Regions from separate parts of the Agrobacterium sp. CG160-95 genome, predicted to be linked through region 1. Evidence: riboswitches for the same ligand, from Rfam matches in the RefSeq annotation. Region 1 holds a riboswitch; the other holds the start of a gene.
The links. Region 1 has a riboswitch for S-adenosylmethionine ahead of ACQZ63_RS04930 (O-succinylhomoserine sulfhydrylase). Riboswitches for the same ligand answer to the same signal wherever they lie in the genome.
Positions count from the first base shown of each region.

Region 2: another riboswitch for S-adenosylmethionine. It lies ahead of metA (homoserine O-acetyltransferase MetA); the one in region 1 lies ahead of ACQZ63_RS04930 (O-succinylhomoserine sulfhydrylase).

Region 1 covers NZ_JBNWDU010000001.1:984,805-992,161, reverse strand. The annotation lists gene ACQZ63_RS04940 (Hsp33 family molecular chaperone) at 159-1,148, shown strand; gene apaG (Co2+/Mg2+ efflux protein ApaG) at 1,187-1,579, opposite strand; gene ACQZ63_RS04930 (O-succinylhomoserine sulfhydrylase) at 1,816-3,000, opposite strand; SAM riboswitch at 3,043-3,121, opposite strand; gene ACQZ63_RS04925 (2'-deoxycytidine 5'-triphosphate deaminase) at 3,195-4,292, shown strand; tRNA gene ACQZ63_RS04920 (tRNA-Gly) at 4,349-4,422, shown strand; gene aqpZ (aquaporin Z) at 4,577-5,263, shown strand; gene ACQZ63_RS04910 (hypothetical protein) at 5,354-5,647, shown strand; gene ACQZ63_RS04905 (glycosyltransferase family 2 protein) at 5,783-7,357, opposite strand, start outside.
Region 2 covers NZ_JBNWDU010000006.1:182,702-190,058, forward strand. The annotation lists gene ACQZ63_RS20545 (ABC-F family ATP-binding cassette domain-containing protein) at 1-1,471, opposite strand, end outside; gene ACQZ63_RS20550 (thiamine diphosphokinase) at 1,476-2,129, opposite strand; SAM riboswitch at 2,220-2,296, shown strand; gene metA (homoserine O-acetyltransferase MetA) at 2,379-3,305, shown strand; gene ACQZ63_RS20560 (aldose epimerase family protein) at 3,380-4,399, shown strand; gene mtgA (monofunctional biosynthetic peptidoglycan transglycosylase) at 4,415-5,161, opposite strand; gene ACQZ63_RS20570 (polyprenyl synthetase family protein) at 5,297-6,211, shown strand; gene ACQZ63_RS20575 (OmpA family protein) at 6,244-6,906, opposite strand; gene ispG (flavodoxin-dependent (E)-4-hydroxy-3-methylbut-2-enyl-diphosphate synthase) at 6,973-7,357, opposite strand, start outside.

The DNA.
Region 1 (7,357 bases):
CGTCGGCTTTTCGCTGGCGGGCCACCTCACGATTTGCACGATTTTCCCCGGAGGCGGTTTCGCTTCCCGGATCTCTGTGCGACAAGCTGAAAAAGTACATTTTAAAAGCCGGACTTTTGGACGGTAGCGGCGCAACGGCTGCGCCAAGGAGTTATGACATGGCAGATGTAACGGTTGAACTGGACAATCTCGATTTAGCTGGCGACGACAAGGTTGTGCCCTTTCAGGTCGAAGGTCTGGACGTGCGCGGTCGCGCCGTACAGGTCGGGCCGCTGTTGAATGCCATCCTCGAACGTCACGAATATCCCGAGATTGTCGCCCGCCTGCTGGCGGAAGCAACGGTTCTGACGGCGCTGATCGGCACATCCCTGAAATTTTCCGGCAAGCTGACTGTGCAGACCAAGGGCGACGGCCCGGTTGACCTTCTGGTGGCGGATTTCACCGCGCCCGAGAGCATGCGCGCTTATGCTCGTTTCGATGAGGAGCGGCTGGCGGAAGCTGTCGCTGCGGGGCAAACCTCGCCCGAACAACTGCTCGGAACCGGCATTCTGGCCTTCACCATCGATCAGGGCGTCGGCATGCAGCCTTATCAGGGCATCGTGCCGCTGGACGGTTCTTCGCTGGAAGAAATCGCCGGGGTTTATTTCCGTCAGTCGGAACAGCTTCCCACCCGCGTGCGCCTCGGCGTTGCCCAGTTCTTCGACCGTGACGGCGAAGGCAAGCCGCGCCATAGCTGGCGTGCAGGCGGCGTGATTGCCCAGTTCCTGCCGCAGGCGCCCGAGCGTTTGCGCATGCGCGATCTCCATGGCGGTGACGGCGACGAGGGCGATTATGAAGTGGCGGAGGACGATGCCTGGACAGAGGCAGTGTCGCTGCTGAATACGGTGGATACCGACGAGCTGACCGATCCGCAGGTGCCAGTGGAGCGTCTGCTTTACAGGCTTTTCCACGAGAGCGGCGTTCGCATCTACGATCCGCAGGTCATTTTCGACCGTTGCAGCTGTTCACGGGACAAGATCAAGGGTGTGCTGTCCGGTTTCACCGCTGAGGAGATCAAGGCGAGTGAGGAAGACGGTGCGATTGCCGTGACGTGCGAGTTCTGCTCCACGACCTATCGTTACGATGTCAGCGAGTTTGAAAACGTCTGACGAGGAGAGCCGCGCTTGTGAATGGCGCGGCTTTTTTGTCAGTTCAGCACCCGCAACAGGCCGGGTGAATCCAGTGAAAAGGCGGGGATGGTGACGTTGAACACCTCGCCTTTGTCCGTTTCCATTTCATAGTGGCCAAACATAAGGCCTGACGGCGTATCCAGCGGGCAGCCGGATGAATATTCGTAACTGTCGCCGGGGTTCAGATGCGGTTTTTCGCCGACGACACCCGGCCCGTAGACCTCATCCACCTGTCCGTTCTGGTCGGTGATGTGCCAATAGCGGTTGACGAGTGTTATCGGAACATCGGAATTGTTCGAGATCACGACTTTATAGCCCCAGACATAACGATCGTCATCCGGGTCGGACTGCTCCTCGAGATAATACGGATCGACCGTTACCTCGATATCCCTTGTCAGAGCACGATACATACGCGCCACACCTCGATATTTTCCCTGCTGCCATCATCCTACACTACAGGTTCTGGCTATCGTCAAGAAAATGAATGACTTGACGACCACGTGCATCTTCTGTTGCGCCGTTTTTTCACCGTTAGGGATAACGGTAAAGGTAAATATTGGTTGCCCGACGCGGGCTCTCACCCAGGCGGGATGCGTGCCATGGCCCGACGGCGAAGTCGGGCCATGGCGGTATGTCGATTGAATCCTTAAACTGAAACGGCCGCAAGACCCTTCGCCAGATCTTCCAGCAGATCGTCCGTATCTTCGATACCGCAGGAAAGACGCAAGGTCCCGCCGGAAATACCCAGTTCGGCACGCGCCTCGTCGGTCAGGTTCTTGTGCGTCGTGGTGCCAGGGTGGGTAATGAGGCTCTTGGCATCGCCGAGATTGTTGGAAATCTTCACGATATCAAGCGCGTTCTGCAGTGCGAATGCCGCTTCCTTGCCGCCCTTCAGTTCGAAAGCCACGAGCGTCGAGCCGCCCGACATCTGCCGCGCGATGATGTCTGCCTGCGGATGGTCGGCGCGACCAGGATAGATCACTTTGGCAACCTTGCCGCTGTCGGCGAGGAAATCGGCGATCTTCGAGGCATTGGCCGTCTGTTGCTTGACACGCAGCGGCAGGGTTTCGATGCCCTTCAGCAGCGTCCAGGCATTGAACGGCGACATGGCTGGGCCGGTGTGGCGGAAATAGTCCTGCAGCTCTTCCTCAATCCACTTCTTGTCGGAAAGGATCACGCCGCCAAGGCAACGGCCCTGACCGTCAATATGCTTCGTCGCCGAATAAACGACGATATGGGCGCCGAGTTCGAGTGGCTTCTGGAAAAGCGGTGTGGCGAAAACATTGTCGACAACCACTTTCGCGCCGATCTGGTTGGCGAGCTTCGCCACGCCGGCAATATCCACCACTTCGAGCGTTGGGTTGGTCGGGCTTTCGAGGAAAAACAGCTTGGTGTTCGGCTGGATCGCCTTTTCCCAATTGTTGAGATCGCGTCCGTCGATCAGCGTGCACTCGATGCCGTATTTGGGTGCAAGCGTTTCTACCACCCAACGGCAGGAGCCAAAAAGCGCGCGGGCAGCAACGATGTGATCGCCGGCACGCAGCTGGCACATGATGGCGGCTGTCACGGCGGCCATGCCGGAGGCAAGCGCACGGGCGTCTTCCGCACCTTCCAGCAGGCACATGCGCTTTTCGAACATGTCATTGGTCGGGCTTGCATAGCGGGCATAGATGAAGCCATCCGTTTCGCCCTTGAAGCGCGCTTCGGCGGCTTCGGAGTTTTCGTAAACGAAACCCTGGGTCAGATAGATCGCTTCCGACGTTTCACCATAGGGTGAGCGTAGCGTACCACCGTGAACGAGCTGGGTTGCCGGGCGCCATTTATTGCTCATGTGATCACCTCAAAACAAAAAAACCGGTCGCAAAAGCAGACCGGTTCCTAGCACCCGGTCTTTTTAGCCACTTGTTTAACGTGGCTGCAAGCCGACCGGCCAAATCACCACGGGATAAGCTTGCCATACTGCCGTGACCGGCTTGCGTCAATGCTTTCCTTTTGGTTTTGTCGCCGTAAAAAGGAATGATGATCATGACCAGAACCACGGGCATTTTGGCGGATGGCGCGATCAGGGCGCTGTTTGCGGGCGGCAAGCTGAAAAGCGAGGCTGATCTCGATGTCGATCAGGTGCAACCCGCGAGCCTCGATCTGAGACTGGGCTCCAAAGCCTATCGCGTGCGCGCCAGTTTCATGCCCGGCCCCGGAACCCGAGTCATCGACAAGCTCAACCGCTTCAGCCTGCACGAGGTCGATCTGAGCGAGGGGGCGGTGCTGGAAACCGGTTGCGTCTACATCGTGCCCTTGATGGAGAGCCTCGAGCTGCCGGCGGATATGTCGGCTTCGGCCAATCCGAAAAGCTCGACGGGGCGTCTTGATATCTTCACCCGTGTCATGACCGACAATGCGCAGGAATTCGACAAGATACCTGCGGGCTATGCCGGCCCGCTCTATCTGGAAATCAGCCCGCGCACCTTCCCGGTCGTCGTGCGCCGTGGCTCGCGCCTCTCGCAAATCCGTTTCCGCATCGGCCACTCGTTGCTCAACGAAGCCGAGCTTCTGAAATTGCACGAGACGGAGATGCTGGTCGCCAGCGAAACCCCTAATGTGACCGGCGGCGGCATCGCGCTTTCCATCGACCTAAAGGGGTTTGGCGAAAAAGGGCTGATCGGCTATCGCGGCAAGCATCACACAGCGGTGGTAGATGTCGACAAGAAGGCTCAGCACGATGTTCTCGATTTCTGGGAACCTCTATACGCCCGCGGCCGTGCCGAACTGATCCTCGATCCGGATGAGTTCTATATTCTCGTTTCGCGTGAAGCCGTGCATGTACCGCCACTTTATGCGGCCGAAATGACGCCCTTTGATCCCTTGGTGGGCGAGTTCCGCGTGCATTATGCGGGCTTCTTCGATCCAGGCTTCGGCCATGCGCAGGCGGGCGGCACGGGCAGCCGCGCCGTTCTCGAGGTGCGCAGCCACGAGGTGCCCTTCATCCTCGAACACGGCCAGATCGTCGGCCGGCTTGTTTACGAGCACATGTTGCAAAAACCTGATGGCCTCTACGGCAGCGGCCTTGGCTCCAACTATCAGGCACAGGGCCTGAAGCTCTCCAAGCATTTCCGCACCGAGTAATGATCCTGTCGGGTGCTTGACACCCGATAAGAACTGTCCGATGTCTTGTGCGCGGCGCGGGTGTAGCTCAATGGTAGAGCAGCAGCTTCCCAAGCTGAATACGAGGGTTCGATTCCCTTCACCCGCTCCATATTTTCAAGGCAATCCAAACAACTTCCTGGCCAGCCAAAAGCGCGCATGTCACCGCCATCGCTGCGGCAAACGTGCGACTATGCGATTTAGCTTGACTACAATTAAATTGCACGTAATAGTTGATGCGGTCGTAACATTATTGGGGGAGTGTTATGAGTCGCAAGCTTCTTTCGGAATTTCTTGGCACTTTCTGGCTCGTGTTCGGAGGTTGCGGCAGTGCGGTTTTTGCCGCTGCTTTTCCTGAACTCGGCATTGGCTTTCTCGGTGTCGCTTTCGCTTTCGGTCTCACGGTTTTGACCATGGCCTATGCGGTCGGCGGCATTTCGGGCGGTCATTTTAATCCGGCCGTTTCCGTCGGTCTGTCCGTTGCTGGCAAATTTCCGGCATCGAACCTCGTTCCTTACATAGTGGCGCAGGTTTTAGGGGCGATTGTCGCGGCGGGGGCGCTTTATGTCATCCTTACCGGCAAAGCCGGTGCCGATATTGGCGGTTTTGCCGCAAATGGTTACGGGGAACATTCACCGGGTGGATATTCGCTCGTGTCGGCGCTGCTGATCGAAGTCATTTTGACGGCATTTTTCCTGATCGTCATTCTGGGATCGACGCATGGCAGGGTTCCCATTGGTTTTGCGCCGATCGCAATCGGCCTTGCTCTCACACTTATTCATCTGATCTCCATTCCGGTCACCAATACATCCGTCAATCCGGCCCGCTCGACGGGACAGGCATTGTTTGTTGGTGGATGGGCGCTGCAACAGCTCTGGCTGTTCTGGCTCGCTCCGATCCTCGGAGGCGCAATCGGCGCCGTGGTCTGGAAACTTTTCGGCGAGAAAGACTAAGGCTCAAGGCCCGCTTTCTCCGGCCCGCACAGACATGAATGGGAAGCATTGTTTCTCCGAATGGTCGGGGAAACCTGTGAGGAGGATGACATGGATCTTACTTCGATATTGGCCCAAATTGTCGGCGGTGCGGTTGGCGGTTCGGCCGGCGGAAAAATACTCAAGGATTCTGATCTCGGTGCGCTCGGCAACCTGATTGCCGGCGCTATTGGCGGCATCGGCGGAGGAACCGTGCTCGGATCGCTGCTCGGGACGGCGGGAACTGCTGCCGCCGGCGGCATGGATATAGGCGCTCTTGCCGGCCAGCTTGTTGGCGGCGGCGTCGGCGGCCTGATTGTCCAGATCATTGTGGGCCTTATCAAGAACAAGCTCGTTACCAAGTAGAGCTGCTCGGCCGATCTTTTGCGAAGCGATAAAGCTTGCCGATGGAGAAACCTCGATCGGCAAGGCGTTTTGGTTTGTGCCATATCCGCAGTGGCGGCGCTGACGGAACCGGAATTCGTTTATGAAATCTGGTCGTCAGGCCTTGTTCCTGATGACCGGCATATGCGGCGTCTTGTTCCAGACGAACGGCTTGGTTTTCAATTCCACCACGGCGCGCCATGCGGCGAGTGACAGCATCAGCCAGTAAAGCGGTATCGCCAACCAGCGCCGTCCGACCTGTTGTTTCTCATGAGCTATCATCCTGTTTCTGCCCATCAGTACGAAGATCGCGTAGCTTCCGAAAATATTCAGCGTATCGATGAAAAACAGAATGCCCTGCCAGGAAAGCAGCATATCCGCGCCGTTTTCCCGGATTGCTATGGCCATGAAGGCGAAGGAAACAAACAGCAAGGGATGGGCCAGCGACGACAGAAGCATGCCGCCGATCAGCAGCTGAAAGACGATATAGGCGATCCATCCCATGCGGCGCGCGGTCGTGAAGGGCGAGCGGGTCATGACCAGCCAGCTTTGCAGCCAGCCCTTGTACCAACGCGCGCGCTGGTTCAGCCAGACGGAAAGGGAGGTCGGAGCATCCTCCAGTGTCTGCCGCCGGATGACACCGCAGCGATAACCCAGCCTGTGCAGCCGGAGGCCCATATCGGCATCTTCCGTCACATTATACGGGTCCCATCCTCCCACCCGGCGTAACACGGCGGTGCGAAAATGGTTGGAGGTGCCGCCAAGCGGCAGCGGCAGCTTGCACGCTGCAAGAACGGGCAACATGCAGCGGAAAAGGCCGGAATATTCCAGTGCGAAACAGGCGCTGAGCCAGGAGGAGCTGGCATTGCTGATAATAAGCGGCGCCTGCACACAGGCCACCTCGTCCGGCTGGCCGCGGAAGGCGGCGTAGGCTTCGCGCAATTGCAGCGGATGCGGCCGGTCCTCGGCGTCGTAAACGGCAACGAAAGTGCCACGCGCGCCGGAAAGCGCATAGGTCAGGGCCTTGGGCTTCGTGCGTGGCATGGATGGCGGCACCTTGACGATCTCGATATGCGGACCGGGATTTATCCGCTGGATGGCCTCGATCGTCGCTACGTCGTCTGCCTCGCATACGAGCTTGATATCGAGCCGGGATTTGGGCCAGTCCAGCCGCTCCAGCGCATGAATGAGCTGCTCAACGACCGCCTCTTCGCGATAAAGCGGCATAAGAATAGTGTAGACCGGCAGCTCCCCGTCCTGCTGGAGTGGTATGACGGTTTTCGCATCGTTTCCTTTTGGCGTATGGACGAGTGCAAACAACCTGAAAAGCAAGGTGGAGAGATAAAGCATCGTGAGGGTGACGTGAATATAGGCCAGGGCCGCCTGCGTATAAAACAGTAGCGACAGAACGAGCACGGTAACGAAAATGCCGCTGACAAAACCCTGCTCGCCATGCAGCGTGATCCTTGCGGAATGCTGTGGCGCCGCGTTGAAAAGCTGATGTCGCGTGTCTCGGCAGCGGCGTGCTTCGCCCGCCTTCCAGATCGCGCTGCGCATGGCCTGTGGCGTGGTCACGGCAAGTTCTTCGAGAAGATACGGACGCTGATCGAGGATACCTTTCAGCAATTCCATTCTTGCCAGTTCCGGCACGATCAGCAGCACTGGCTTACCATTCAGCGGTGTCAACCGCAG
Region 2 (7,357 bases), on a different contig from region 1:
AGCCGCCGGCATATTCGATCCAGCGTCCGTCCGGCTGGTCCGGATTGGCGGGCGCGATTGTGGAGGTGACGGTACGGTCGAGGAAATCGCGGTCGTGGCTGACGAGAATGACCGTGCCGGAAAAGCCCGCAACGATTTCCTGCAACAGATCGAGTGTTTCGATATCGAGATCGTTGGTCGGCTCGTCAAGGATCAGCAGGTTGGTAGGCCGCGCCAGAATGCGCGCAAGAATAAGACGGGCGCGCTCACCACCGGAGAGGTTGCGGATGGGCGTGCGGGCCTGTTCCGGCTGGAACAGGAAGTCCTTCATGTAACCCGTCACATGTTTCAACTCGCCATTGACCAGCAAATTGTCGCCGCGACCGTCGGTGAGGTAATGAGCGAGCGTATCGTTTGGATTGAGATCTTCACGCTTCTGATCAAGCGTCGCGATTTCCAGATTGGTGCCGAGCTTTACCGTGCCGCTATCGGGCTGAAGCTGGCCGGTCAGCATCTTCAAAAGCGTTGTCTTGCCGGCACCGTTCGGCCCGACGAGACCGATGCAATCACCGCGATGCACCCGCAGCGAAAACGGCGCGATGATCACGCGCTCGCCGTAAGACTTAGTGATTGCGTCTGCCTCGATGACCAGTTTGCCGGATTCCCGCACCTCCGCAGCCGTCGCCTGCACGCTGCCCTGCGGTCCCTTGTGGCCGCGATAGTCCGCACGCATTGCCTGAAGCTCGCCCACGCGGCGCATGTTGCGCTTGCGTCTCGCGGTCACGCCGTAACGCATCCAGTGTTCTTCACGCTCGATGGCCTTGCCGAGCTTGTGCTGCTCCAGCTCTTCCTCTTCCAGCACCTTGTCGCGCCATTCCTCGAAATGCGCAAAACCGCGATTGAGACGACGGGACTGGCCGCGATCCAGCCACACGGTCGAGGTCGAAACCTTTTCCAGAAAACGCCTGTCGTGCGAGATCAGCACCAGCGCGCTACGCGTCTGCTGCAACTCGCCTTCAAGCCATTCGATTGTGGGCAGGTCCAGATGGTTGGTCGGCTCGTCCAGCATCAGAATATCGGGTTCAGGGGCCATGACGCGGGCAAGGGCCGCACGCCGCGCTTCGCCGCCGGACAGGCTATCCGGATGTTCCTGTCCCGTCAGGCCCAGATGCTCGAGAATATAGGTAACGCGATAGGGATCGTCGCCAGGTCCCAGCCCCGCCTCGGCATAGGCCTGCACGGTGTCGTAACCGGCAAAATCCGGCGCCTGTTCCAGATAACGGATGGTGGCGGAGGGGTGACGGAAAACCTCGCCCGACTGCGCCTCGACCAGACCGGCGGCGATCTTCATCAGGGTCGACTTGCCCGAACCGTTACGTCCGACAAGGCAGATGCGGTCGCCCGGCTCCACCTGAAGATTGGCGCCGTCGAGCAGCGGGGTCACGCCGAAGGTCAGCTTGATGTCATCGAGTTTCAAAATTGGGGGTGCCAAGGCGTCAGGCTCCGGTCAGATCATAAGGGCGGGCGAGCACGATGGCTTTTCCGCTTTTCAGCGAGAAATGCACGGGGCCGCCATTCGCGACATTGGAAATAGTGCGGGAAGAGCCGAAAGCAAGCGGGAAATCCTTGATAGGATAACGCACATTGCCGATATCGAGCCCCACAAGGTCGGTAAACCCGGCAACGGAAAACAGCGCACCGGGAGGCAGATCAAGGTCGAACGACCCCGCCAGCAGCGGGCGGGCCTCCTCTTCGCCGGAGGTCAGCGTAACGTTGAGACCACGCTCAGTAAGCGCCACCGCGTAAAGGAGGTGCTGAAGTGCGTGGTCGCTTCTCGCTCCACCAAGCGCACCGGCAAGCACCAGAGAACGCGCGCCGCGGGCAAGTGCCTCCGACACCGCAATTTCGCCATCGGTCACAGCCTTTGCAGCGGGATAGGGCTGTCGCACCACATCGGGCCAGGCGTCCAGCAGGTCCTTGTCGGTGGAATCGAAATCCCCCACCCAAAGCTCGGGTGTGAGCCCGAGCGGTGCGGCATGGCGCATGCCGCCATCGGCCGCAATCACACGGCTACCCTCAACCGCCGCTTTGAGGCGGTCGGTAACGGTGACATCGCCGCCAAGCAGAATGGTGAAGCGTTCTCTATCCATGCCCTGCCTTATCGCACCTCAGGCAAAAATGGAAAGGCAGAAACCCGATGAAATCAGCCGATATTGATTTTCGTCGGCTTCGGGATTATGAAACGCCTCAGTGGTGATTTGCCGACCGGCTTGCAGCCACTTTAAAGAAGTCGCTAAAGGGTCGAGGAAAAGGGTAATTTCCTGGGACCGGCTGCGATTTCGCTGCCGGTTTTTTTGTTTTCGCAACGTTCTTTACGTCATCCGAAAAGAGAGTTCGACATGCCGATCAAGATTCCCGATACCCTTCCCGCCTTCGACACCCTCGTTCATGAGGGCGTGCGGGTCATGACAGAAACGGCGGCCATCCGGCAGGATATCCGCCCGCTCCAGATCGGGCTTCTCAATCTCATGCCGAACAAGATCAAGACGGAAGTGCAGATGGCGCGCCTCGTCGGCGCATCGCCGCTGCAGGTGGAGTTTTCGCTGATCCGCATTGGCGGCCATCGTGCCAAGAATACGCCGGAAGAGCACCTTCTGTCCTTCTATGAGACATGGGAGGAAGTGCGCCACCGCAAGTTCGACGGTTTCATCATCACAGGCGCGCCCATCGAGATGCTTGACTATGAAGACGTGACCTACTGGAACGAGATGCAAAAGATTTTCGACTGGACGCAAACCAACGTCCATTCGACGCTGAACGTCTGCTGGGGCGCGATGGCCGCCATCTACCATTTCCATGGTGTGCCGAAATACGAACTGAAGGAAAAGGCTTTCGGCGTCTATCGTCACCGCAATCTCTGCCCCTCGTCCATATATCTCAACGGTTTTTCCGACGACTTTCAGGTTCCGGTCTCACGCTGGACGGAAGTGCGCCGCGCCGACATCGAAAAACACCCGGAACTCGAAATCCTGATGGAGTCAGAGGAAATGGGCGTATGTCTGGTGCATGAAAAAGAGGGAAACCGCCTCTATATGTTCAACCACGTCGAATATGATTCAACCTCGCTTTCGGATGAATATTTCCGCGATGTGAACTCGGGCGTTCCAATCAAGCTGCCGCATGATTATTTTCCGCACAATGATCCGGAGCTTGCCCCGCTCAACCGCTGGCGCAGCCATGCCCATCTGTTTTTCGGCAACTGGATCAACGAGATATATCAGACGACGCCTTATGACCTCGAAGCAATCGGCAAACTAGCGGCGTAAATTGCGGGATTGCGAATTGCCGGAAAATGACGCAACGTCCGCCGGCAATTCAAAGATATCGGGAGAATGACGCAATGAGCGACGCGGCGGCACGGGAGAATTTCGGTTTCACGACAACCGGCGAAAAGGTTGAGCGTGTCACCATCTCGAAGGGCGGGCTGACGGCCAAGGTTATCACCTGGGGCGCCGTCATTCAGGACCTGCGCCTCGATGGGCACCAGCCGCCGCTCGTTCTCGGCTTCGATACATTCGAGGACTACAAATATTCATCCTATTTCGGCGCGACACCCGGCCGCAACGCCAACCGTATCGGTGACGGAAAATTCTCGATCGACGGGCACGAATACCAGCTGGAACTGAACGAAAAAGGCGTCAGCCACCTGCATGGCGGCAGCGACGGGATGGGCAAACGTAACTGGATGCTGATGGAACACGGCGAAAGCCATGCGGTTCTGCAGATCATCGATCCCGACGGCCGCGCCGGTTATCCCGGCAATTGCACGGTGACCGCGACCTATACGATCCGCGACGGCGGCGTGCTTTCGGTGGTCTATGAAACGGTGACCGACCAACCGACCATCGCCAATATCTGCCAGCATTCCTATTTCAACCTCGACGGTGCTGATACCGCACTTGGACATGAGATCAGCATCGCCGCTGACTTTTATCTGCCAACCAACGACAAACAGATCCCGACAGGCGAAATCCGCTCCGTCGAAGGCACCGTCTTCGACCTGCGCCACCCGACGCCGATGCGGCGAACGGAGGATGGCGAGCAGGTGCTCTACGACCATAATTTCTGCCTTTCGCCCGAGCGTCGCGCCAAGCGCAAGGTTGCCCGCGCCTATTCGCCCGCCTCCGACATTGCCCTTGAGGTTCACACCACCGAACCCGGCGTGCAATTCTATTCAGCCTTCAAGCTGAATGTTCCCGTTCCGGGCCTCGATGGCCGCCATTATGGCCCCTTTGCCGGTTTTTGTCTGGAAACGCAGATATGGCCGGATGCCGTCAATCATCCCGATTTCCCCTACGCGATCCTGCGTCCCGGCGAGACCCTGCGTCAGGAAACCGACTATATTTTCAAGAAGGGTTGAGGCGGCGGGCTGGGTTCAGTCCAGCACGCATCCCACATAACCGCCCGATGCTCGGGCTCGCCGTTCGATAAGGCCGGCAAGCCGTTGCAAACCACGCCCCGGCTTGCTGGCAACGCGATCGATGGGATTGGGTAGGGAAACGGCAAGCAGTGCCGCTTGGCGGGAGCTGAGCTTTGCCGCCGGTACCTTGAAATGGTGCTGTGCTGCGGCCTCGATGCCGTAAATGCCGGGTCCCCATTCGGCAACGTTGAGATAAATCTCCATCATCCGTTTTTTGGACCAGACGAAATCGGCAGCAATCGCCAGCGGCAACTCCAGCCCCTTGCGCAAGAACGAGCGGCCGTTCCAGAGGAACAGGTTCTTGGCCGTCTGCATGGGAATAGTGCTGGCGCCACGGGTGGACGCGCCTTCGAGCGCATTGTTGACGACGGACTGCATCTGGTTCCAGTCAACGCCGCCGTGGAAACAGAATTGTCCGTCCTCGGACATCATTACGGATTGCACAAGGCGCGGCGAAATATCCTCGAGCGGCACCCAGCGCCGGTCATAACCCTGAAGTGTCACCAGATCGGCAAGCATCAGCGTCGAGACCGGCCGCATGAAAGGCAGGGCATAAACCGGGATCAGCAGATAGGGCAGGATCAGCAACGCCAGCAAGGTCATGATGATACGCTTTGCCAACGTGCGAAAATCCACCTTCGGACTGCTCCGGTCTTCCGCCAGCACGGCGTAATCTGCGTCGCTTTCAGGCGTACTGCTCAATATTCGTCAAAGCCCCGCACCAATCGAAGCCTTTCATATTCCATTGCCGCCTTCAAGGCGAGTCCGGTCAAACAGTTGACCTCAGGAATCACGAAAAGGTTGCCTGGCCCCGCGCGCCATGCCAAAGAGCGCGGCATGGACGCTCAGATGACGAATTTCGAAACGAAGCTGCGCGATAACGCGGCACAGACCGAATCCCTGCTTGGTCGCCTGCTTTCCGCAGAGGCGCGTGCGGATGAGATTACGCGCCCGCAAAACCTGCTCGACGCCATGCGTCATGGCGTGCTGAACGGCGGCAAACGCCTGCGGCCCTTCCTCGTCATAGAAAGCACGGCCTTGCTCGGCGGAAATGCTGAAGCAGCCCATTATGTCGGTGCCGCGCTGGAATGCCTGCATTGTTACTCGCTGGTGCACGACGATCTGCCAGCGATGGATGACGACGACCTGCGCCGCGGCCAGCCGACAGTGCACCGCAAATTCGACGAGGCGACCGCCATTCTCGCAGGCGACAGCCTGCTGACACTCGCCTTCGACATTATCGCATCGGACGAAAATCCTCTCCAGGCAGACCGCAAGGCGTCTCTCGTTCTCTCGCTCGCCCGCGCCGCAGGCGTCGGCGGCATGGCGGGCGGTCAGGCGCTCGATCTGGCTGCGGAAAAGAACGCACCTGATGAGGCCGGCATTATTACATTGCAGGCTATGAAAACCGGTGCACTGCTGCGCTTCGCCTGCGAGGCAGGCGCGATCATCGGCGGCAGCGATGTTTCCGAAAGGCAAAGACTGCGCCTCTTCGGTGAAAAGATCGGCCTTGCCTTCCAGCTTGCCGACGATCTCCTGGATCTGACCGCCGATGCCGCCACCATGGGCAAGGCAACCGGCAAGGATGCCGCACGCGGCAAGGGAACGCTGGTGGCACTACGCGGTGAAGACTGGGCGCGCCTCAAGCTTCAGGAACAGGTGGCGGAAGCCTCCGAACTTCTGGCCCCCTACGGCGAAAAGGCCGCGATACTCATCGCGGCCGCCAGATTCATCGCCGAACGGAAAAGCTGAGCCGGTTTCCCGGCTCACCGTTTTTCAGCCAATCAGCCCTTGAGCGGCGAAATCAGCACTTCGACGCGACGGTTCTGAGCGCGGCCATCCGGCGTTGCGTTCGAAGCGATCGGCTGCGAGGGGCCGAAGCCGAGCGTCGAAATACGGCGCTGGTCGACGCCGCGTGCGCCGAGATAGTTTGCAACAGACGCCGCACGACGCTCGGAAAGCGCCTGGTTGTGCTGCTGGCTGCCGGTGGAGTCGGTATGGCCGTTGATGTCGATGAGCGTGCGGTTGAACTTGTTCAGCACGATGGCGACGGAATCGAGTGTCTGATAGAAGGGCGGGATGACCTGATCCTGATCCGTCGCGAAGGTGATGTTCGACGGCATGTTGAGAACGATGCTGTCGCCACGGCGGGTAACCGAAACGCCAGTGCCCTGAAGCTGGGCGCGAAGCTCGGATTCCTGACCATCCATGTAATTGCCGATTGCGCCACCGGCGAGTGCACCGATGCCGGCGCCGATGAGGGCTGCGTTGCGGCGACCGACCGGCGAACCGCCGACAGCCAGACCACCGAGAGCACCGACGACAGCGCCGATACCAGCGCCGCCCGCCGTGTTCGACATCTTCTGCTCACCCGTATAGGGATCGGTGGTGGTGCAGGCGGAAAGATAGGTCCCGCAAAGGGCAACGATCGCGATTTTTTTGATCATGTGTTTTGATGCTCCGAAGGGTTCAGGCGGTATGACAGTGGAATTTCGGCATTTTCACGGTAGTTTTTACTCCGCCGCATCTTTCCGGCCAAAACGCTTTTCGATGTAATCGATCACAAGCGCTTCAAAATCCGCGGCGATGTTGGGACCGCGCAGGGTGAGCGCCTTCTCGCCATCGATGAAGATCGGTGCAGCGGGGCTTTCGCCGGTTCCGGGCAGTGAAATGCCGATATCGGCATGTTTGCTTTCGCCGGGGCCATTAACGATGCAGCCCATGACAGCAACATTGAGCGCTTCCACACCGGGATACTTTTCACGCCAGATCGGCATGTTCTTGCGAATGTCATTCTGGATATTCTGGGCAAGTTCCTGAAAGACGGTAGAGGTGGTGCGCCCGCAGCCGGGACATGCCGCAACCACCGGAATGAACTGGCGGAAACCCATGACCTGC